DNA from 4 places in the Burkholderia sp. Bp9140 genome. Region 4 is predicted to be linked to each of the others. Evidence: riboswitches for the same ligand, from Rfam matches in the RefSeq annotation. Region 4 holds a riboswitch; each other region holds the start of a gene.

Region 1 (5,300 bases), on a different contig from region 4:
CGGGCGGCGGCCGCCACCGGCACCAGCGGCGTGTCGAGCCGCGAATAATGAAACGTATGGCCGCGCATCGGCCCGGTGCGCGTATCCAGCTGCTGCATCCCGAGCGCCGCGAACCGGCGCTGCATCGTCGCATGGCCTGACAGCAGCCCGAGCATCGGCGTCGTCGCGCCATCCACGTCGGTCAGCGACTCGCACAGATACACCATGCCCCCGCATTCCGCGACGATCGGCCGGCCGGCCGCCGCGTGTGCGCGAATCGTCCGCGCGGTCACGGCATTCGCCGCGAGCGTCGCCGCATGCAGTTCCGGATACCCGCCCGGCAGGAACAGCGCGTCGCACTCGCCGGGCACGGGTTCGTCGGCAAGCGGGGAAAAGAACCGCAGTTGCGCACCCAGCGCATCGAGCAGCGCGAGATTGGCCGGATAGATGAACGAGAACGCCGCATCGCGCGCGATCGCGATCCGCTTGCCGGCAAGCGCGCGCGGCAGCGGGGTGCGGACGTCCGGTTCCGCGAACGAGACGGCCGGCGGCAATTCGGCGAGCGCCGTCTGCGCGAGCACGTCGGCCGCACGATCGAGCCGCGCATCGAGGTCGCCGATGTCGGCCGGCTGGTGCAGGCCGAGATGCCGTTCCGGCAGCGCGATGCCCGCATCGGCCGGCACGTGCCCGAGCCAGCGCAAGTCGTCCGGCAGCGCCTGCCGCAACAGTTCCGCGTGTCGCGGCGACCCGACGCGGTTCGCGAGCACGCCGTGAAACGGCACCTCCGGCCGGAACCGGGCGAGCCCGAACGCGACCGCCGCGAACGTCTGCGCCATCGCCTTCGCGGAAATCACCGCGACGACCGGCACGCCGAACGCCGCCGCGAGATCGGCGCTGCTCGGCGTGCCGTCGAACAACCCCATCACGCCTTCGATCAGGATCAGGTCCGCGTCGCGCGCGGCCTCGGCGAGCAGCGCGCGGCAGCCGGCTTCACCGACCATCCCGAGATCGAGCGCGTGCACGGGCGCGCCGCTCGCGCGCGCGAGCAGCATCGGGTCGAGAAAGTCCGGCCCGGTCTTGAACACCCGCACGCGCCGGCCGAGCCGGCGGTGCAGCCGCGCGAGTCCGGCCGTCACCGACGTCTTGCCCTGGCCGGACGCGGGCGCGCTGACGAACAGCGCGGGGCAGGCCGGCATCGGTCAGAACTCCACGCCGCGCTGGGCCTTCACGCCTTGCTCCTTGTACGGATGCTTGACGAGCCTCATTTCGGTGACGAGGTCGGCCGCATCGATCAGCGCATCGGGCGCATGCCGGCCGGTGACGACGACGTGCACCGAATCCGGCCGCGCGACGAGCGTCGCGAGCACTTCGTCGAGCGGCAGGTATTCGTACTTCAGCACGGTGTTCAGCTCGTCGAGGATCACCATCCGGTACTCGCCGCTTTCGATCATCCGGCGCGCCTCGTCCCAGCCCTTGCGCGCGGTCGCGATGTCGGCGTCGCGGTTCTGCGTGTTCCACGTATAGCCGTCGCCCATCGTCACGAAGTCGCATTCCGCGACCGCGCCGAGGAAGTCGCGCTCGGACGTGTGCAGCGCGCCCTTGATGAACTGCACGACGCCGAGCCGCATGCCATGGCCGAGCACGCGCACGGCCATGCCGAACGCGGCCGTGCTCTTGCCCTTGCCGTTGCCGGTGTTGACGATCAGCAGGCCCTTTTCCTGGGTGGCGGCAGCCTGCTTCTTTTCATGGCCGGCGCGGCGGCGTTCGGTCATCCGCTGATGGGATTCGGCATCGGTCTTCATCGGGAATCGTCCTGTCGAAAGCGAAACAAAGGGTTCAGAGCGGGCCGGCGAGCGCGACCGTCACGCCGTCCCGGATGGATTTGGGGCCGAGCAGCCGGCCATGCGGCGCCGCGAGCTGCGCGCACGGCTCGGCCACGCCCGCGACGCCGAAACGCGCGAGCGCGGCGGCCGACGGGCCGCTCAACGCCGGTTCGGGGCAATGCGCGAGCTGCGCCGCGTCGAACGCGACGAGCGGCCAGCCGCGCCGTGCGCACAGCGTGCGCAGCGGCCGGGCACGCGCCTTGTCGGCGAGCGTGGCGACGACGGCCGGCTCGGTGTCCGGGTAGCATGCCAGCGCCGCGCGGATCGCGGCATCGAGTTGCGCGGCCGTCACGCCCGTGCGGAAACCGACGCCGAGCGCGACGCGCATCATGCGCGGCCGCCGAGCGCCGCGCGCACCGCGGGATCGCCGGCGAGCGCCGCGACGCGGCCGATCACGACGATCGCCGGTGAACCGATGCCGGTTGCGCCCACCCGTTCGACGATCGTGTCGAGCGTCGCGAGCACGTGGCGCTGGCCGTCACGCGTGGCGTTCTCGATCGCCGCGCACGGCGTGTCGCCGGCCAGGCCGCCGTGACGCAGTGCGGCCGCGATCGCGTCGAGCCGGCGAATGCCCATGTAGATCACGATCGTCATCCGCGTCGCGGCGAGCGCGCGCCAGTCGGGTTCGTCCGCGCCCGCGCCGTGGCCCGTGACGAAGATCACGCCCTGCGCGTCGCCGCGATGCGTGACCGGAATGCCGAGCGCGGCCGGCGCGGCGATACCGGCCGTGATGCCGTTGACGACCTCGACCGGAAAACCGGCCGCGCCGAGCGCGAGCAGTTCCTCGCCGCCGCGGCCGAACACGAACGGATCGCCACCCTTGAGCCGCGCGACGCTGCGGCCCGCGCGCAGATGCGCGAGCATCGCGGCGACGATCGTTTCCTGCGGCGTCGAGGCATGGCCGCCGCGCTTGCCGACGTGCTCGATGCGTGCGTCGGCACGCGCGTGGCGCAATACGTCGGGGTTCACGAGATCGTCGACGAGCAGCACGTCGGCCGCGGCGATCGCGCGCACGGCCTTCAGCGTCAGCAGATCGGCGTCGCCGGGGCCGGCGCCGACGAGCCATGCGCGGCTCATCGGACGCGGCACGGCGCGCACCGTGTCGTGGCAGTGGAAAGGGGACAGCGAGCGGCACATCGGCGGCCGGCGGACAGGCAATGCATGACGGATCGAGCGAAGCCCGCGCAAGCGCGGGCGGAATGCGCATCCCATCCGTCCCCCGCGGATCGGGCGTTCGGCGAGCATCGGGCTCGCCCCTTGCGTCGGCCGGTATCCGGGCTGGCCGCTTGCCAGGCCGCAGCCTTCCCGCCCGCTGAAGGGCAGTGGCATCGCGGGCGGCCTGGGCGCGTGCGGGGGAACCGCGGCGCGCGGGCGGCGTACCGTTGCGGGGACAGCACAGGCCGGCCGGACTTCCGCCTCCTGTTTCCCGTTTAACTGCGTGCGCGGAATGCGCACGCGAGCACCGAACGCGGCGCATACGATAGCACAGCGGCCGGCCCGCGCGAACCCGCCGCGCGGGCGCCGGATGTGGCCCCGGATGCGGCGCCGCGGCCATGCCGAACACCCCGCGGCAGCTCGTTCCGCCTTGACGCTCCCGGCACCGCCGCCTACACTCGCACGCGTTTTGGTGCTCGCGCGCGCTCCTCCGGCGCGCGCAGTTAAACGGGAAACAGGGAGCCCGCCTGCGCCGCAGTCGAGCCAACCTGTGCTGCCCCCGCAACGGTAAGCGAACGCGTCGCGCGCAAGCGCCACGCAGCGCCGCTTCGCCGCATGCCCGCCGCATGCGGACGACTGCCACTGGATGCCGTGCATCCGGGAAGGCGAAGCGGCGTGTTCGTCAGCCCGGATACCGGCCGAAACGTTGGGGTTCAGCGCCGCGGGGAGGCGGCGCATCGTCCACGGCCGCAGCACGCCCGACGCCCGAGCGTTTCCCGCTTTCTCCGCCGATCCGTCCGTCGCATGCACGTGCGCGGACCCGAACGGAGAACGGCAGGCGGCGCGGGCAGGGCCGGCGGCCGTGTTGGCATTCACCATGTCGACCGTTCGCAAGGAAGCGTCATGTCCGATTCGTCGTGCCGTCCGTTGCGCAGCCGTCCGTCCGGACCGAGCCGCGACATCCCCGCGATCCGCCAGATGACATGCCGCGCCGCATTCGACGCGACGATCCCGGCCTGATTCCATTTTCGCCACAGGACCTACCATGACCCTACGCAAGCTTCCCGTCACGATCGTCACGGGCTTTCTCGGCAGCGGCAAGACCACGCTGATGCGCCACATCCTGCAGCATGCCGAAGGCCGCCGCATCGCGGTGATCGTCAACGAATTCGGCGAGCTCGGCATCGACGGCGAAATCCTCAAGGGCTGCGGCATCGGCTGCGAGGATACGGAGGGCGCGCAGGGCGAAGCGTCGGGCCAGCTGTACGAACTCGCGAACGGCTGCCTGTGCTGCACCGTGCAGGAGGAGTTCTATCCGGTGATGGAAGCGCTCGTCGAGCGCCGCGCCGACATCGATCACGTGCTGATCGAGACGTCCGGCCTCGCGCTGCCGAAGCCGCTCGTGCAGGCCTTCAACTGGCCGACGATCCGCAACAGCTTCACGGTCGACGCGGTCGTGACCGTCGTCGACGGCCCGGCTGCCGCGAGCGGCCAGTTCGCCGAGAACCCGCAGGCCGTCGACGCGCAGCGTCGCGCCGATCCGAACCTCGACCACGAATCGCCGCTGCACGAACTGTTCGCCGACCAGCTGTCGTCCGCCGATCTCGTGATCGTGAACAAGGCCGACCTCGTCGCCGATGCGCAGTTCGCCGAGATCGAAGCCGCGATCCGCGAGGAAATTCCCCCGCAGGTGAAGATCGTGCGCGCGACGCGCGGCGAACTGGACCTCGCGATGCTGCTCGGGCTCGAGTCGGCGTCGGAGGAAACGATCCACCTGCGGCACGACCATCACGGCTCGGCCGACGACGGCGATCACGACCACCATCACGACGAGTTCGATTCGGTGGTGGTGGCGGGCGATGCGGGCTCGCGCGACGCGACGATGGCCGCGCTGCAGCGTGTCGTCGAGACGCACACGATCTATCGCGCGAAAGGCTTCGCGGCGCTGCCCGAGGCGCCGATGCGGCTCGTGATCCAGGGCGTCGGCCGCCGCTTCGACAGCTATTTCGACCGCCGCTGGCAGGACGGCGAGCCGCGCGCGAGCCGCTTCGTGCTGATCGGCGAGGATCTCGACGCGGCCGCGCTGCAGCGCGCGTTCGATGCCGCGTGCGCGGCCGAAATGCAGCAGGCGTAACGCGCGATGCATCTGTTGCGCACCACGCCGGGCGGCTTCGTCGACGATACGCAGGGCGTCGTCCGGATCGACCAGCAGCCGGCCGACATCGTGATCCTGAGCTCGGCCGACACGACGCTGTCGCTGCTGGCCAGCATCGTGCCGAAGCT
Region 2 (5,300 bases), on a different contig from region 4:
TCGCGGCCTGCAGCGCCTCGTTCGCGCCGGCCTCGGCCGCCCACTGCGCGAGCAGCGCCAGGTCGATGCTCGAATGGCGGCTGTGCAGGTCGAGATGGCCGGCCGCGAGCTTGCTGAGCTTGCCGAAGCCGCCGCACATCGACAGGCGCGCGACCGGCGCGCGGCGCAGGTGCTTCAGCACCGCGCCGGCGAAATCGCCCATCTCGATCAGCGCCATGTCGGGCAGGCCGTAGTGCGCGCGCATCGCATCCTCGCTCGCGTTGCCGGTGCATGCGGCGATGTGCGTGATGCCGTTCGCGCGGGCAACGTCGATGCCCTGGTGGATTGACGCGATGTACGCCGAGCACGAGAACGGCCGCACGATGCCGGTCGTGCCGAGGATCGACAAGCCGCCGACGATGCCGAGGCGCGGGTTCATCGTCTTCAGCGCGAGCGCCTCGCCGTCCTCGACGCCGATCGTCACGTCGAAGCCGCCCGCGTAGCCGTATTCGGCCGCGAGCGCGTCGAGGTGCATGGTCATCATCTGGCGCGGCACCGGATTGATCGCCGGTTCGCCGACCGGCAGCGTGAGTCCCGCGCGCGTGACGGTGCCGACACCCGGCCCGGCATGAAAACGCACGCCGGGCGCGGCCGACAGCGCGACGCGCGCGAAGATCAGCGCGCCGTGCGTGACGTCCGGATCGTCGCCGGCATCCTTGATGGTGCCGGCCTCGGCGCCGTCGGCCGTGGTCCGGCAGAACGCGAGCCGCATCATCACGTGCTGTCCCTTCGGCAACACGATCTCGACCGCATCGACCGCGCGGCCCGCGAGCAGCAGGCGCGCGGCGGCGAGCGACGTCGCGGTCGCGCAACTGCCGGTCGTATAGCCGAACCGCAGCGGTGCCGGTTGTTCGGGGGTTTCGTCGCGCATCACGCGAGATCCGGGAGGTCCGTTGCCGCGGCATCGGGCTTGCGCACGTCGTACAGCGTGACCGGCAACGGCTGCCGCCACGTGTCGAAGCGGCCGAGCGGCTCGGCGTGCGCGAGCGATACGCGTGTGAGCGTGCCGCCATGCGCGTCGCGCCATGCGGCGAGCGCCAGCTCGCCCTGCAGCGTGACCGCGTTCGCGACGAGCCGGCCGCCGGGCTTCAGCGCCGACCAGCACGCATCGAGCACGCCCGGCGCGGTCGCGCCGCCGCCGATGAAGATCGCATCGGGCGCGGCGAGCCCCGCGAGCGCATCGGGCGCGCGCCCCGCGACGAGTTGCAGGCCCGGCACGCCGAGCGCGTCGCGGTTGTGTTCGATGAAGCGCTGCCGCTCCGCATGCGACTCGATCGCGATCGCCTGGCACGACGGATGCGCGCGCATCCATTCGATGCCGATCGAGCCGCTGCCCGCGCCGACGTCCCACAACAGTTCGCCGGGCGCGGGCGCGAGGCGGCCGAGCGTCAGCGCGCGCATGTCGCGCTTGGTGAGCTGGCCGTCGTGGCGGTACGCGTCGTCCGGCAGGCCGGGCGTGAGGGCGCGGCGCGGCGCATCGGGGCCGGCCCGGCAGTCGAGCGCGACGAGGTTGAGCGCCGCGGTTTCGGCGATGTGCCAGTCTTGCGCGAGGCCGTCGAGACGCCGCTCGAGCGGGCCGCCGAGATGCTCGAACACGCTGATGCGCGTCGGGCCGAAGCCGCGCGCGGCGAGCTCGGCCGCCACTGTGGCCGGCGTGCGGCCGTCGGCGCTCAGCACGAACAGGCGCCGGCCCGGCAGCAGGTGGCGCGCGAGCGTCGCGAGCGGCCGGCCGACGAGCGACACCGCGCCGACGTCCTGCAGCGCCCAGCCGAGCCGCGCGGCCGCCAGCGACAGCGACGACGGGGCGGGCAGCACGCGCCATTCGTCAGGGGACAGTTCGCGCGCAAGCGTGGCGCCGACGCCGAACAGCATCGGGTCGCCGCTCGCCAGCACGCAGACGGGCGCGCCGCGCCGCGCGAGCAGGCCCGACAGGTCGAACGGCGACGGCCATGGCTCGCGCGCGGCCGGCAGCCGCGCCGGCAGCATGTCGAGGTGCCGCTTCGCGCCGACGACCCGCGTCGCCTCGAGCAGCGCGCGCCGCGCGCTGCGTCCGAGCCCCGCGTAGCCGTCGTCGCCGATGCCCACTACCGTCAGCCACGCCGTCATGCACCCTTCCCCATCGTCCGGTTCCATCGCGTCGCCGCACGGCGGCCGTGAAGGCGCCGGTGCGGACGTCCGCATTGCGAAAGTCGGCATGGTACCGTGTTCCTCCGCGCGTTTCATCTGCGGGCCCACCGGTGCCGGGTCGCGTTCCGCTTCGGACACGGAGCCATTCGGCGGTCGCGAAGCGCCGGTGAAATCGGGTATCCTACGGCCGTTCGTTCGCCGGTGCCCTTCGGGGCCGAAGAGGGAACACAGGGCGCGCCGCGCGCCGCTGTGGCTGCCCCCGCAACTGTAGACAGCGAGCCGATCTCCCCCCCTCATGCCACTGGTTTCACCGGGAAGGCCGGGAGCCGGCGCCGACCTGTCAGCCAGGAGACCTGCCGGCCTGAAAGTGCGTGCGTGCCAGTCGGCGTCGGGCGGGGTGTACCGATGCGTTGGCCGCGGCGCGACACTGTCCCGGTATCCCGTTGAGTTCCGCCCCCGTTTCGATTCCTGCGTCGCCCGTCGTGCGCCCATCGGCTTGCCCGGGGCTCGTGCGCGTCGTCGCGGCCGCCGACGGCGGGCTGTGCCGGATCAAGCTGCCGGGCGGCCGGCTCGACGCGCGGCAGGCACGCGCGATCGCCGCCGCGGCGCGCGCCTGCGGCTCCGGCGCGATCGACGCGACCAATCGCGCGAATCTCCAGCTGCGCGGCATTCGCGATGGCGCGGCCGATCCGCTGGCCAGCGCCCTGCTCGACGCGGGGCTCGGCCCGCGCACGCGCGCCGGCGATGCCGCCGGCGACCGGGCCGCGCTAGCCTCGAGCGACGACGTCCGCAACCTGATGCTCAGCCCGCTCGCCGGGCTCGATCCCGCCGCGCTGCTCGACAGCCGCGCACTCGCGCTGCCGTTGCTCGACATGCTGACGCACGAGCCGCGCCGCGGCGCGCTGTCGCCGAAATTCTCGATCCAGCTCGACGGCGGCGAATCGGTCGCGGCGCTCGATCATCCGCACGACATCTGGCTCGCCGCGCGGCGTCGCGGCGACGGCGCGGTCCGCATCGCCGCGGGCCTGGCTGGCTGTCCGCCGGTCTCGTCCGACGATTCGCCCGCTTCGTTCGACGTGGCGCCGGACCAGGCCGTCGCGCTCGTCCGCGCGTTGCTGCTCGCCTTCCTCGATCTGGCGCCGGCCGACGTCACGCGGATGCGCGCGTTGCTCGCGACGGGCGGCGAACGCGCGTTGCGCGCGCGCGCGCAGCACTACGTCCCCTTCCCGCTCGAGACCGATCCGGCGCTGGCCGGCTGGCGGCGCATGCAAGCGGATGCCGCGCTGCGTTTCGGCGCGCGGCCGTCGCTCGACACGGCGCGCTGCAGCGTCGGCGCGCAGTTCGTGCTCGGCCGGCTCGACGCGACGCAACTGGAGCGGCTCGCGGCACTGGCCGAAGCCGAAGGCGACGCCACGCTATCGATGACGCCGTGGCAAGGCGTGTTCGTGCACGGCGTGCGGCACGCACGCGCGCCGGCCGTGCTCGATGCGCTCGCGTCGCTCGGCCTGGTGTGCACGACATCCGACCCGCTGGCGGCGCTGGTGGCCTGCACCGGGAGCGCGGGCTGCGCGAAGTCGCGCGCCGATACGAAACACGATGCACGCGCGCTGGCCGCGCGCGTCGGCCATCCGGTCGACGTGCACCTGACCGGCTGCGAGCGCCACTGTGCGCTGCCGCACCCGGCGACGCACACGCTCGTCGCCGTCGCGCCCGCACGCTACGACCTTTACCGGCGCGACGCCGCCGCGGGCCTCGGCGCCCCGCTCGCGCGCCATCTGACGATTGACCAGGCCGCGGCCCGACTGACGGGCGCGCGGCACAGCCAGGACACCACCGATGCTTGACTACATTCGCGACGGGCAGGAAATCTACCGCCAGTCGTTCGCGACGATCCGCGCCGAGGCCGACCTGTCGCAGGTTCCGCCCGATCTCGAGAAACTCGCGGTGCGCGTGATCCACGCGTGCGGGATGGTCGATGTCGCCTACGACCTGCGCTTTTCGGCCGGCGCCGGCACGGCGGGCCGCGCGGCACTCGCGGCCGGCGCGCCGATCCTGTGCGACGCGCGGATGGTCGCCGAAGGCATCACGCGCGCGCGGCTGCCGGCCGGCAATCGCGTGACCTGCACGCTCGGCGAACCGGACGTGCCTGAGCTCGCGCGGCATCTCGGCAACACGCGCTCGGCCGCGGCGCTCGAACTGTGGCGCCCGCATCTGGCCGGCAGCGTCGTCGTGATCGGCAACGCACCGACCGCGCTGTTCCACCTGCTCGACATGATCGACGCCGGCGCGCCGCGCCCCGCGTTGATCCTCGGCTTTCCGGTTGGCTTCATCGGCGCGGCCGAGTCGAAGGCGATGCTCGACGCGGACAGCCGCGGCGTGCCGTACGTCACGCTGCTCGGCCGGCGCGGCGGCAGCGCGATGGCGGCCGCCGCGGTCAACGCGCTCGCGACGGAGGCCGAATGACGGCCCCGCGCGGACGCCTGTTCGGGGTCGGCGTCGGCCCCGGCGACCCCGAGCTGATGACGATCAAGGCGCTGCGCGTGCTGCAGGCCGCGCCGGTGGTCGCGTATTTCGTCGCGAAGGGCAAGAAAGGCAATGCCTACGGGATCGTCGAAGCGCACCTGCTCGATGCGCAGACGCAACTGCCGCTCGTCTATCCGGTGACGACCGAGGCACTGCCGCCGCCGCTCTGCTACGAGACGGTGATCGCCGACTTCTACGACACGGCCGCCGAAATCGTCGCGTCGCATCTCGACGCCGGGCGCGACGTCGCGGTGATCTGCGAAGGCGATCCGTTCTTCTACGGGTCCTACATGTACCTGCACGATCGCCTCGCGCCGCGCTACGACACCGAAGTGATCCCGGGCGTGTGCGCGATGCTCGGCGGCACGGCCGTGCTCGGCCAGCCGCTCGTCTATCGCAACCAGAGCCTGTCGGTGCTGTCCGGCGTGCTGCCGGAAGACGAATTGCGCGTGCGGCTCGCGCAGGCCGACGCGGCCGTCGTGATGAAACTCGGCCGCAACTTCGACAAGGTGCGGCGCGTGCTCGACGAACTCGGGCTCGCGAAGCGCGCGCTGTACGTCGAGCGCGCGACGATGGCGACCCAGCGCATCGTGCCGCTCGACGACGTCGAT
Region 3 (5,300 bases), on a different contig from region 4:
GTTGATGCGCTCGATCAGTTGCTCGAGGTGCGCCATGCTGACGGCGACGAACCGCATCACGTACGAATCCGCACCGGTCACGTGATGGCACTCGACCACTTCGGGAATCGTCTCCAGCAGCTTCAGGAATTTCGCCTTCGCCGGCTGCGGCACCGTGATGCCGATCAGCGCGCTCACCGGGTAGCCGGCCGCGGCCGGATTGACCCGCGCCGTGTAGCCGTCGATCACGCCGGCCGATTCGAGACGCTTCACGCGTTCCGTCACCGCCGGCACCGACAGATGAACCTGGCGCGCCAGTTCCGTGTAGCTGATGCGGCCGTTGGCCTGCAGCAGCGCGAGTATCTTCCAGTCGAGTTCGTCCATTGCGGCGGAGTTTTTAAGGTGAAGCGCTCATTTTTCCTTAAAAACCGCCTTCAGCGGCGACCGGACTTTCCCTACGATGATGTTTCGAGCCACGGGATGTCGCGAGGAGCCGGCCATGCTGTTCATCAAGTCCGTCGTGATGGGATTGTCGATCGCGGTGCCGGTCGGCCCGATCGGCATGCTGTGCATCCAGCGCAGCCTGAGCCGCGGCTTTCGCGCGGGATTCGCGACGGGCATCGGCGCCGCGTGCGCCGATGCGATCTACGGGCTGCTCGGCGCGCTGGGCGTCGCCGGCATCGTCACCACGTTTCCGATGCTGACCGTTGTGCTGAAAATCGGCGGCGGTGCGTTCCTCGTGTGGCTGGCCTGGTCCATCGCGCGGCAGGCGCCGGCCGCGTCGGCGGCACCACGCGATTTGCCGCGCACGACCGTGCTGCGCGATTTCCTGACGACGTTCGGCCTGACGCTGTCGAACCCGATGACGATCCTGTCGTTCGTCGGAATCTTCGCGGCGCTCGGCCCGCTGGCGGGCACGCATGACGACGCGATGGGGCCGACCGTCGCGCTGATGGTCGCCGGCGTGTTCCTGGGTTCCGCGGTATGGTGGCTGTGCCTGAGCAGCACGACCGCCGCGTTGCGCACGAAGATGTCGCTGACGCTCATGCACGGGCTGTCGCGCGTGTCGGCCGTCGTGATCGCGGCGTTCGGCGCGATCCAGTTGATTGCGGGCGTGCGCATCGTCGTCTGGTCCTGACGCGAGCCGCGACATCGACACCCGCGACCGCGGGCGCCGATGCACCGACCGTCCTGGTCAGAACGTATAGCTGACCTTGCCGAACGCGGTGCGGCCGAGCGTGTTGTAGCCGTATGCGGTCATGGTCTGACGGTCGAACAGGTTCGACAGCGACGCCGACACCGTCAGGTGCGCATTGATCCTGTACGACGCGCGCAGGTTCACGGTCAGGGTCGACGGCAGATATGTCGTGTTGGCCGGGTCGTCGAACGTCGTGCCGCCATAGCTCACCGTTGCACCCGTGCTCAGCGCGTGCAGGTGCAGTTCGTCCCACGTGTGGTCGACGTTCACGCTGATGGTCTGGCGCGGCCGGCGGTTGAGCCAGCTGTCGTTGGTCTCGTCCTGCGGATTCAGGATGCCGACCGCGATGCTCACCGGCGTCGAGCGGCCGATCGTGCCCTTGTACGACAGGTCGATGCCGCGGATATGCGCGCGGCCGATGTTCATCGGCGAGAACGTCGCGGGGTTGTACGCGATCAGGTTGCTGACGCGGGTGTCGTAGATCGCGGCGCTGAACGTGCCGTACGCCGTGTTCGCGTCGAGCGCGGCCTCGACCGAATCGCTGCGCTCCGGGCTCAGGTCCGGATTGCCGTAACCGGGGTAGTACAGGTCGTTGAACGTCGGCAGGCGGAACGCATTGCCGTACGACACGCGCGCCGTATAGACCGGCGTGATCGCCCACGACAGCGCGGCGTTGCCGGTGTTCACGGCTTTCCCCGCGATGATCTCGTGACGGCCCGCGACGAACATCGTCACGTTGCCGAGCGTGGCCGACTGATGCAGCGAGAACGCGGAATCGTTGCGCGTCGGCACGCCGTCCGGCACGTCGAGCGGCAGGAACGCCTGTTCGCGCGTGAAGTCGTACGCGATCTTCGTCTCGCCCGACAGCGGCACGCCGAACAGGTGGAAGCCGTGCGCCTGATGCGTCAGCGACGTCGACGCGCTGATGCGCTGCGAGTTGATCTGGTCGGTCGGGATGGCCGGGTCGCTCGCGTACAGGAACTGGCGGTCGTTCGCATAACCGACCGACTGGTCGAACTGCGTGTCGGGCGTGATGTCGAGATGGAACGCGACGCCGGTCGTCAGCTGATGATCGAGCTCGCGGTTCGCAAAGCCGGCGTTGTCGTAGGACAGGTCGGAGCGGTGGTACAGCACGAACGTCGAGATCGACCAGTTGTCGCTCGCATAGCCGAGGCGTGCATCGAGGTCCTGCGCGTGATACGGATTGCGGCCGTCCTCGTGGTACGGCAACACGGGCCGCGTCGCGTCGATGCCGGCCGTGTTGTACGCGTGCAGGCCGAGCGAATAGGTGAGACCGCCGAGCGCGGCGAGCGGCCCGGTCGACGGCACGGTGCCCGACGTGCGCAGCTGCGTGTCGAAGGTCTTGTTCGAGCCGCCGCCGAACGACACGGTCGTCTGGTTCGGCTGGCCGGCGGCGCGGCGCGTGAACAACTGCACGACGCCGCCCATCGCGTTCGCGCCGAATGACGCGGCAGCCGGCCCCGAGATCACTTCGACGCGCTCGAATGCTTCGGTCGGCAGGTCGGCCCACGGCGCGATGCCGGTGGTCGGCGAGCCGATCCGGATGCCGTCGATGAACACCGCGACCTGGCTGGCCGACGAGCCGCGGATGCTGACCGATGCGGACGAGCCGGGGCCGCCGTTCTGCGAGACGGTGACGCCCGGCAGCGTCGCGAGCGCCTGCGTGATGCTCGGGTCGCTCGGCGACAGCCGGTCGAGATCGGCGCGCGTGAGCACCTGCGTCGACGCGTAGCGCTGGTCGAACGATTCGGGCAGGTGCCGCGTGTCGGTCACGGTGATCGTCGGCAGGGCGGTGCCGTCCGCGGGCTGCGACGGCTGCGCGAGCACCGTGTCGCCGGCGGCATGGGCGATCGGGGAGAGCAGCGCCGTGGCGGCGGACGTGGCGAGAAGGTGGCGAAGTTTCATGCGGCAGCGGGCGTGATCGCGCGCGGACGCGCCGCGCATGCCGGCGACGCAGCGGCGCGACGCTTCCGGCGTGGAAGCGGATACGGAAATGATGGACATCTGAAGGGTCCTGAGGTCGGGCCGTCCATGCAACGGGGCGACCGCCAAAGGCGGTGCTGGCGCATCGGGACACCCCGCCCGGTGCGGCTGCTTGGACCTCGGGTCGATGGCAGGTCTCCTGGCTCGCGGGTCGTCATTCGCGCCGGCCTTCCCGGTTTCCCAGTGGCGCGCGGTGGCGCGGATTCGCCGCTTACAGTTGCGGGGGCAGCCGCAGATTCGAGGCACTGCCTCTCCTGCGTTCCCTTTTGATCCCGTTCCCGGGAACCATCAGCGCGCAAGCGTAATGGCGAGCACTCAGGCGCGTCAATTACCGGGGTGCGCAGGGATGCGGAAAAACGTCATTGTCCGGTGAATACTTTCCCAAGCTTTTCTTTTCGAGGCGCCCGAACCGCGTTTCATGTCTGATGAAACGGGATCTCGGCGACGCCGCAATCGTGCCGGAACCGGCTTGGCGCGATGCCCGTCCATCGCACGAACGCCCGCCGAAACGCTTCCTCGCCGCCGAACCCGAGATGCGCGGCGATCCGTGCGACCGGCCAGTCCGACTCGCGCAGGCAGCGCCGCGCGACGTCGGCAAGGCACCGCTCGCGCAACACGTGATAGCCGCTGCCTTCGGCCGTCAGCCGCCGCCGCAACGTCGCTTCGCTGACGCCGAGCCATGTCGCCACCTCGGCAAGCGCGGGCAGCGCCTGCTCGCGTGCGAGCGCCGCATCGAGAAAGCCGCGCACCTGCTGCGCCCATGACACGACGGCCGGCGCCGCATCGATCAGGCGAAACGGAAAATCGACGAGGAACGCGGCGAGCTCGCCCGGCTGGCGGATCACGCGGGCATCGAGCCGCGTCGCGTCGAACGCGAAGCCGTAGCTTTTGCGGCCGACGTCGACCGGCGCGTTGAAGAGCCCGAGCAGCGGCATCGCGTCGTTGCGGCGCGAATGGCCGAGCCAGACTTCGTCCGGCCGCAGCGGCTGCCCGATCAGCCAGCCGAACAGCTGCAGATAGCAGAACAGCCCCGTCAGGTCGACGAGGCACGCGGCCGGGCCGCGCGTGCGGCGCAGCGAATCCATCCGGAACGTCGCACGTCCGTCGCGCACCGCGAGCGACAGCATGCCGGCACGCGGCGTCAGCATCTCGCAGAACTCGGCCGCGCAGCGGATCGCGTCGGCGAGCGTCGCGCAACTGAGCAGGCAGCGGCACATCAGGTCGACTTCCTGCTTGCGCATCGGCGGATGGCCGTCGCCGCGCGCGACCTGCGCCTCGAGCCGTTCGATCGCGTCGCGGTACAGCGCGATGAAATCGCCGGGCGTTGTCGTGCCCGCCGGCGGCACACCGCTGCGCGAGAGCTCGATTCGCAGGCGTGCGTCGAGGCCGGGCAGGACGCGGCCGCGGGGCGGCAACGCACCTTGTCTCATGGGATTCCCGTTCGGAGCGTCGCGACAGGGGGCGGTGGGCGGGGCGACCGGCGGCCGCGAACCGTCGCCACGCAACAATGCAATCGGCGCCGGCCGCCGCCCGCGTTGCACGCAAACGGCATGGCGGGATCGCCTTGGGCCCGGCCGGTCACGCGTCGCCCGGCACGCGGCCGAGCTTCAAGGCGTCGAGTGCGGCCATGCCGTAAATCTGCGCGATCGTATCGTCGACGCGCGGGTTCGCGCGCAGTTCGTGACCGCCGTCGACGGCGAAACTCTGGCCGGTGACCCAACCTGATTCGGGGCCGGCGAGATAACGCACGGCGCGCGCAATGTCGTCGGGCTCGCCGATCGCGCCGAGCGGAATCTGCTCGAGGAAGCGGTCGACGAGCGGGCCGTTGTCGAACATCTGCCTGGTCGACTCCGTACGTGTGAGCCCCGGGCGCACGGCGTTCACGCGGATTTTCGCGCTGGCCAGCTCCTCGGCGGCCACGCGCACGAGTGCCTCCAGCGCGGCCTTCGCCGCGCAATACGCGGACAGCCAGCGGAAGCTCAGTCGCGCCGCATTCGACGAGATGCAGACGATCGTGCCGCCGCCGCTCCGGGCGAGGCGCGGAGCGGCGTGACGAATCGCGAGGAACGCGCTGTGCAGGTTCAGATCGATTTGCGCGCGGAAACTGTCGGCATCGTGC
Region 4 (5,300 bases):
GATACTCGCCCCATTGCGCGCGGCGCAGCGGCAGGCCCTCGCGCAGCGCGGCCTCGTCGATCTGGATCACGCGCACGCCGGCCTTCTCGAGGTCCAGCACTTCCTCGCGGATCGCGAGCGCGAGCTGGTAGCACGACACCGAGCGCGGCTGGTCGTCGCGCACGAACGACCAGTTCAGGATCGTCACCGGGCCGGTCAGCATGCCCTTCATCGGCTTGTTCGTCAGCGACTGCGCGTACGCGATCCATTCGACCGTCATCGCTTTCGGACGGCTGATGTCGCCGAACAGGATCGGCGGCTTCACGCAGCGCGAACCGTACGACTGCACCCAGCCGAACTGGCTGAATGCGTAGCCGTCGAGTTGCTCGCCGAAGTATTCGACCATGTCGTTGCGTTCGGCTTCGCCGTGCACGAGCACGTCGAGCTCGAGCGATTCCTGTTCGCGCACGCTGCGCTCGATCTCGGCCTGCATCGCCTTGCGGTAGCCTGCTTCATCCAGCGCGCCGGCCTTGAACTGGCTGCGCGCCTGGCGAATTTCGGCGGTCTGCGGGAACGAGCCGATCGTCGTCGTCGGGAAGGCCGGCAGGTTCAGGCGTGCCGACTGCTTTGGCGCGCGCTCCGGATAGGGGCTCACGCGGTTGCCGAGCTGCGCGTCGATGCGGGCGATTGCAGCCTTCACCGCCGGGTTGTTCACGCGCGGCGAGCGGCGGCGCGACGCGATCGCCGCGGCATTCGCCGCGAGCGCGTCGGCCACCTTGCCGCGGCCTTCGTTCAGCGCGGTCGCGAGCACCTTCAGCTCGTCGAGCTTCTGCAGCGCGAACGCGAGCCACGAACGGATCTCCGCATCGACCTTCTCTTCGCTCGCGAGATCGACCGGCACGTGCAGCAGCGAGCACGACGGCGCGAGCCACAGGCGCGCGCCGAGCAGGTTCGCGAGCGGCTCGAGCCAGTCGAGCGTCGCGTTCAGGTCCGTCTTCCAGATGTTGCGGCCGTTGATCGCGCCCACCGACAGCACGCGATCGGCCGCCAATTCACGCACCAGTGCATCGATTTCGTCGCGGGCGTTGATCGCGTCGATATGCAGGCCGTCGACCGGCAGCGAAGCCGTGAGCGTCAGGTTGTCCCGAAGCTGGCCGAAGTACGTGGCGAGCAGCAGCTTGATACGGCGCGTTTCCAGCGCCGCATACGCGGTGCGGAATGCCTGGCGCCATTCGGCGTCGAGTTCGGTCACGAGGATCGGCTCGTCGATCTGCACCCATTCGACGCCCTGTGCGGTCAGCGTGTCGAGCAGCGCGCCGTACACCGGCAGCAGCTTCGGCAGCAGCGCGAGGCGATCCGAATCGTCCTTCGCCTTGCCGAGCCACAGATACGTGACGGGGCCGAGGATCACCGGCTTCGCGTTCACGCCCTGCGCTTTCGCCTCGGCCAGCTGCCCGAGCAGGCGCGACGGATCGAGCGAGAAGTTCGTGTCCGCGTGGAATTCCGGGACGATGTAGTGATAGTTCGTGTCGAACCACTTCGTCATTTCACCGGCCGCGACACCGCCGCAGCATGCCGCGTGTTCCTCCGCCGACTGCGCCGAACGGCCACGCGCGACGCGGAAATAGTTGTCGAGCGCATCGCCATGGAAGTCCCGCACGCGCTTCGGCAGGTTGCCGAGCGTGAAGCTCATGTCGAGCACCTGGTCGTAGAACGCGAAATCGCCGATCGGCGCGAGATCGAGGTCGCGCTGGTCGTTCCAGTGGCGCCGGCGGAGCTCGGCGCCGAGTGCCTTCAGCTCGTCGCGCGACGATTCGCCCTTCCAGTAGCGCTCGAGACCGAACTTGAGTTCGCGCTTCGCGCCGATGCGCGGAAAACCGAGGTTGTGTGTCGTAACCATGAAGCTGCCGTCCAGAGAAAAATTGAAGATCCGGCAGCCATCATAGGGATTTCATTCCATGAAATAAAATGGCATTATTTCATTCATCCATTAAATTTGTTCATGTGTTCGTGGGATAAGCGATAGCCATGCTGGAACGATTCCATCTTGTCGTGATCCGCGAAGTCGAGCGCCAGGGCTCGCTGACGGCGGCCGCCAATGCGCTGCATCTCACCCAATCGGCGCTCAGCCACACCGTCCGGAAGATCGAGCAGCAGCTCGGCACGCCGATCTGGGATCGGGAAGGACGCGGCCTGCGGCTCACGCAGGGCGGGCAATATCTGCTGAAGCTGGCACACCGGCTGCTGCCGCAGTTCGAGCTCGCCGAGGAGCGGATGAAGCAGTATGCAAAGGGTGAGCGCGGCACGCTGCGCATCGGGATGGAGTGCCATCCGTGCTATCAGTGGCTGCTGAAGGTCGTGTCGCCGTACCTGTCGCGCTGGCCGGACGTCGACGTGGACGTGAAGCAGCGCTTCCAGTTCGGCGGCATCGGCGCGCTGTTCGGCCATGACATCGACGTGCTCGTGACGCCCGACCCGCTGAACAAGCCGGGGCTGCGCTTCGATCCGGTGTTCGATTACGAGCAGGTGCTGATGGTCGCGGAGACGCACCGGTTCGCGAACGCCGACTACGTGACGCCCGAGCAGCTGACCGACGAGGTCCTGATCACCTACCCGGTCGAGACCGACCGGCTCGACATCTACAATCAGTTCCTGACGCCGGCCGGCATCGTGCCCCGGCGCCACAAGTCGATCGAGACGACCGACATCATGCTGCAGATGGTGGCAAGCGGGCGCGGCGTGGCCGCGCTGCCGGGATGGCTTGCCGACGAATACGCGGACCGGATGCCGGTCGTGCCGGTCAGGCTCGGCGAGAAGGGGATTTCGAAGCAGATCTTTCTCGGCATCCGCGAGGCGGATGCGTCGATCGACTATCTGGCCGCATTCGTCGCGCTGGCGCGCGAATCGACGTGGAGCGCGCCGCGCATGCTGCGCTAGGCACGCTCCGCGCCATGCGCGTCAGGCGGCGCGCATGCCGGTGCGTTCGCCGCGTTCGACCCATGCGCCGAACAGCAGGCCGATCGTCGTCCACATGATCACCTGCATGCCGATCGCCGCGACGCGGAATTTCCACAGCACGGCGGCCGGGAAAGCGGCCGGCACTTCGTTGAACGACGGCAGCCCGATCTGCACGGCCGCGATGATCGCGACGAACACGAGCCCTGCGACGATCGACGCGTTCCACTGGCCGAGCTTCGCCAGCAGATGGCGGCGCACGCTGACCGAGAACACCATCGTCGCGATCGAGATCGCGATCATCAGGAAAAACAGGCCGGTGCGATGGCCGATCGTGTCGGGATCCCCGACCGCGGGCGGACTGGCCGGATATTTGATGTTCGGCACGATCACGAGCGTGATGAACGCCGCCAGTGCGAGCCACGCGGCCAGCGGTCGTGCCGGAAGGCGGCCGCCGCGCCCGTATGCGTACGCGAAGACCAGCGAGAACAGCCCGCCGAATGCCGCGCCGTAGGCCACGACGCCCGTCAGCAGGCCGAGGCCGGACTGCGTATGGCGGCTGACCAGTTCGTGTTCGTGTTCGTGCTCCGGCGAATCGCCATTCCCGGCATCGTGCGATGCTTCAAAGGCGATCGCCTGATCGACTTGCGGCTCGCCGACGATCTTGGCGAAACCGAACGTGAGGAGGCCCGCGGCGATGCCTGCGAGCATCCCGCGCATGAGCAGCTTTCCAACCATCGTGTACTCCGCGTCAGTGGCAGGGAAAGCCGAGCAGATGGCGGCCGTCGTGGACGAACTCGTGCACGTACATGCCCGGCACGAGCGACGTCGCGCCCTGTTCCGCGCCGACGAAATATAGCGCGAGCAGCAGGATCAAGCCGACGAAGACGGCCCACGGCAACAATTCGCGGACGGGAATGGGGGCCGGCACGACGACCGGCTTCAGCACTGCTTCGCTCATGGATGCACCTCAGGGGAATCGCGCCCCGACAAATGTTGGATGGTACGAACGCAGGTCTGGCTTCCGGGATTGAGGATCCCCGGTTACAGTGGCGCGACCGCGCCGGGCTTGCACCGGCTTCCGCGCTTCGTATCGGGCGAATTGTACGCGCGAACGTGCGCGTGTTGAAGGCCCGCGCACGACGGGCGCGGCCGCCCCGAATCCTCCGAGCATCGACATGACCCACCCTGCCTCGCTGCGCATGATCGCGCATGCGCCGACCCGTGCGATGCGCACCGGCGCGTTTCCCGCTGACGATCCGCTCGATGCGCGCGGGCTCGTCGATGCAGCCGCGCTGCGCGAGTCGTTCGAAGGCGGCCGCGACGCGATCGTGCTGTGCAGCCCCGCACGTTGTGCGCAGCAAACCGCCGACGCGCTCGGGCTGCGCGCCGGCATCGACGATGCGCTGCGCGATGTCGACTACGCCAACTGGCGCGGCAAGCGGCTGCACGACCTCGCGCGCGACCTGCCCGACGAACTCGGCGCCTGGATCGACGATCCGTCCGCGTCGCCGCACGGCGGGGAATCGTTCGAGGACGTCGCGCGCCGCGTCGGCGCGTGGTTGAACGCGCTGCCGCGCGGTCGCGATATCGTCGCGATCACCCATGCGACGATCGTTCGGGCGGCCATCGCGCACGTGCGTCGGATGGACACGAAGGCTGCGACCCGCATCGAGGTCGCGCCGCTGTCGTGCATGGTATTCACCGCGTCGCGAGACGGCTGGACCTTGCCCGCGGACGACGTTCGACGCGATACCGATGCGTAGGCCCGCCTGTTCACTATATGGAGATTGACGGCGCCACTTTCTTACATGCGTGTAATGTGAACGGTTCGTCCTCCCGACTGTCATCAAACTGACGGATAGCGAAAGCTAGGATCGGCTGCGGTTCCCTTATGAGATGCCGTCATGAATCAGCCTGCTTCGTCCGCCGCAAACAATTCCGGCTCCACCGAACGCACCCGGCAGGTCGGCTATGCCGTCTTCCTGCTGGTGCTCGCAATCGGCGCCGTCTATATCGCCACCCACCTGATTGCCGATCTGTCGCTCATCCGCGAAGGGTCGCTGTTCCCGTACCTGATGCTCGGCGCCGCGCTGGTGATCGCGCTCGGCTTCGAATTCGTCAACGGCTTCCACGACACCGCGAATGCGGTCGCGACCGTGATCTACACCCACTCGCTGACGCCGAACGTCGCGGTGATCTGGTCGGGCATGTGGAACTTCCTCGGCGTGATGGTTTCGAGCGGCGCCGTCGCATTCGGCATCCTGCAGCTGCTGCCGGTCGAGCTGATCCTGCAGGTCGGTAGCGGTTCGGGTTTCGCGATGGTGTTCGCGCTGCTGATCGCCGCGATCGTCTGGAACCTGGCG

Evidence for each region. A riboswitch is a leader RNA that binds a small molecule or an ion and turns the genes downstream of it on or off. The one in region 4 is predicted to bind cobalamin.
Region 1: it holds a riboswitch for cobalamin, as region 4 does, so the genes downstream of both, cobA (uroporphyrinogen-III C-methyltransferase) here and DIE21_RS00040 (CbtB-domain containing protein) in region 4, are expected to answer to the same signal.
Region 2: it holds a riboswitch for cobalamin, as region 4 does, so the genes downstream of both, cobG (precorrin-3B synthase) here and DIE21_RS00040 (CbtB-domain containing protein) in region 4, are expected to answer to the same signal.
Region 3: it holds a riboswitch for cobalamin, as region 4 does, so the genes downstream of both, DIE21_RS03725 (TonB-dependent receptor domain-containing protein) here and DIE21_RS00040 (CbtB-domain containing protein) in region 4, are expected to answer to the same signal.

What each region holds. Positions count from the first base shown of each region.
Region 1 covers NZ_QTPQ01000009.1:118,437-123,736, forward strand. Annotated here, with positions in the region: gene DIE21_RS10085 (cobyrinate a,c-diamide synthase) at 1-1,175, opposite strand, end outside; gene cobO (cob(I)yrinic acid a,c-diamide adenosyltransferase) at 1,179-1,781, opposite strand; gene DIE21_RS10095 (cobalamin biosynthesis protein) at 1,816-2,193, opposite strand; gene cobA (uroporphyrinogen-III C-methyltransferase) at 2,190-2,999, opposite strand; cobalamin riboswitch at 3,109-3,344, opposite strand; cobalamin riboswitch at 3,471-3,735, shown strand; gene cobW (cobalamin biosynthesis protein CobW) at 4,063-5,151, shown strand; gene cobN (cobaltochelatase subunit CobN) at 5,158-5,300, shown strand, end outside.
Region 2 covers NZ_QTPQ01000009.1:140,147-145,446, reverse strand. Annotated here, with positions in the region: gene DIE21_RS10200 (cobalt-precorrin-5B (C(1))-methyltransferase) at 1-910, opposite strand, end outside; gene cbiE (precorrin-6y C5,15-methyltransferase (decarboxylating) subunit CbiE) at 910-2,145, opposite strand; cobalamin riboswitch at 2,349-2,542, shown strand; gene cobG (precorrin-3B synthase) at 2,649-4,010, shown strand; gene DIE21_RS10185 (precorrin-8X methylmutase) at 4,003-4,629, shown strand; gene DIE21_RS10180 (precorrin-2 C(20)-methyltransferase) at 4,626-5,300, shown strand, end outside.
Region 3 covers NZ_QTPQ01000003.1:114,104-119,403, reverse strand. Annotated here, with positions in the region: gene DIE21_RS03735 (Lrp/AsnC family transcriptional regulator) at 1-363, opposite strand, end outside; gene DIE21_RS03730 (LysE family translocator) at 479-1,117, shown strand; gene DIE21_RS03725 (TonB-dependent receptor domain-containing protein) at 1,175-3,103, opposite strand; cobalamin riboswitch at 3,293-3,486, opposite strand; gene DIE21_RS03720 (AraC family transcriptional regulator) at 3,598-4,611, opposite strand; gene DIE21_RS03715 (SDR family NAD(P)-dependent oxidoreductase) at 4,760-5,300, opposite strand, start outside.
Region 4 covers NZ_QTPQ01000001.1:5,061-10,360, reverse strand. Annotated here, with positions in the region: gene metE (5-methyltetrahydropteroyltriglutamate--homocysteine S-methyltransferase) at 1-1,879, opposite strand, end outside; gene DIE21_RS00050 (LysR family transcriptional regulator) at 2,008-2,916, shown strand; gene DIE21_RS00045 (CbtA family protein) at 2,938-3,672, opposite strand; gene DIE21_RS00040 (CbtB-domain containing protein) at 3,686-3,895, opposite strand; cobalamin riboswitch at 3,927-4,069, opposite strand; gene DIE21_RS00035 (histidine phosphatase family protein) at 4,113-4,700, shown strand; gene DIE21_RS00030 (inorganic phosphate transporter) at 4,842-5,300, shown strand, end outside.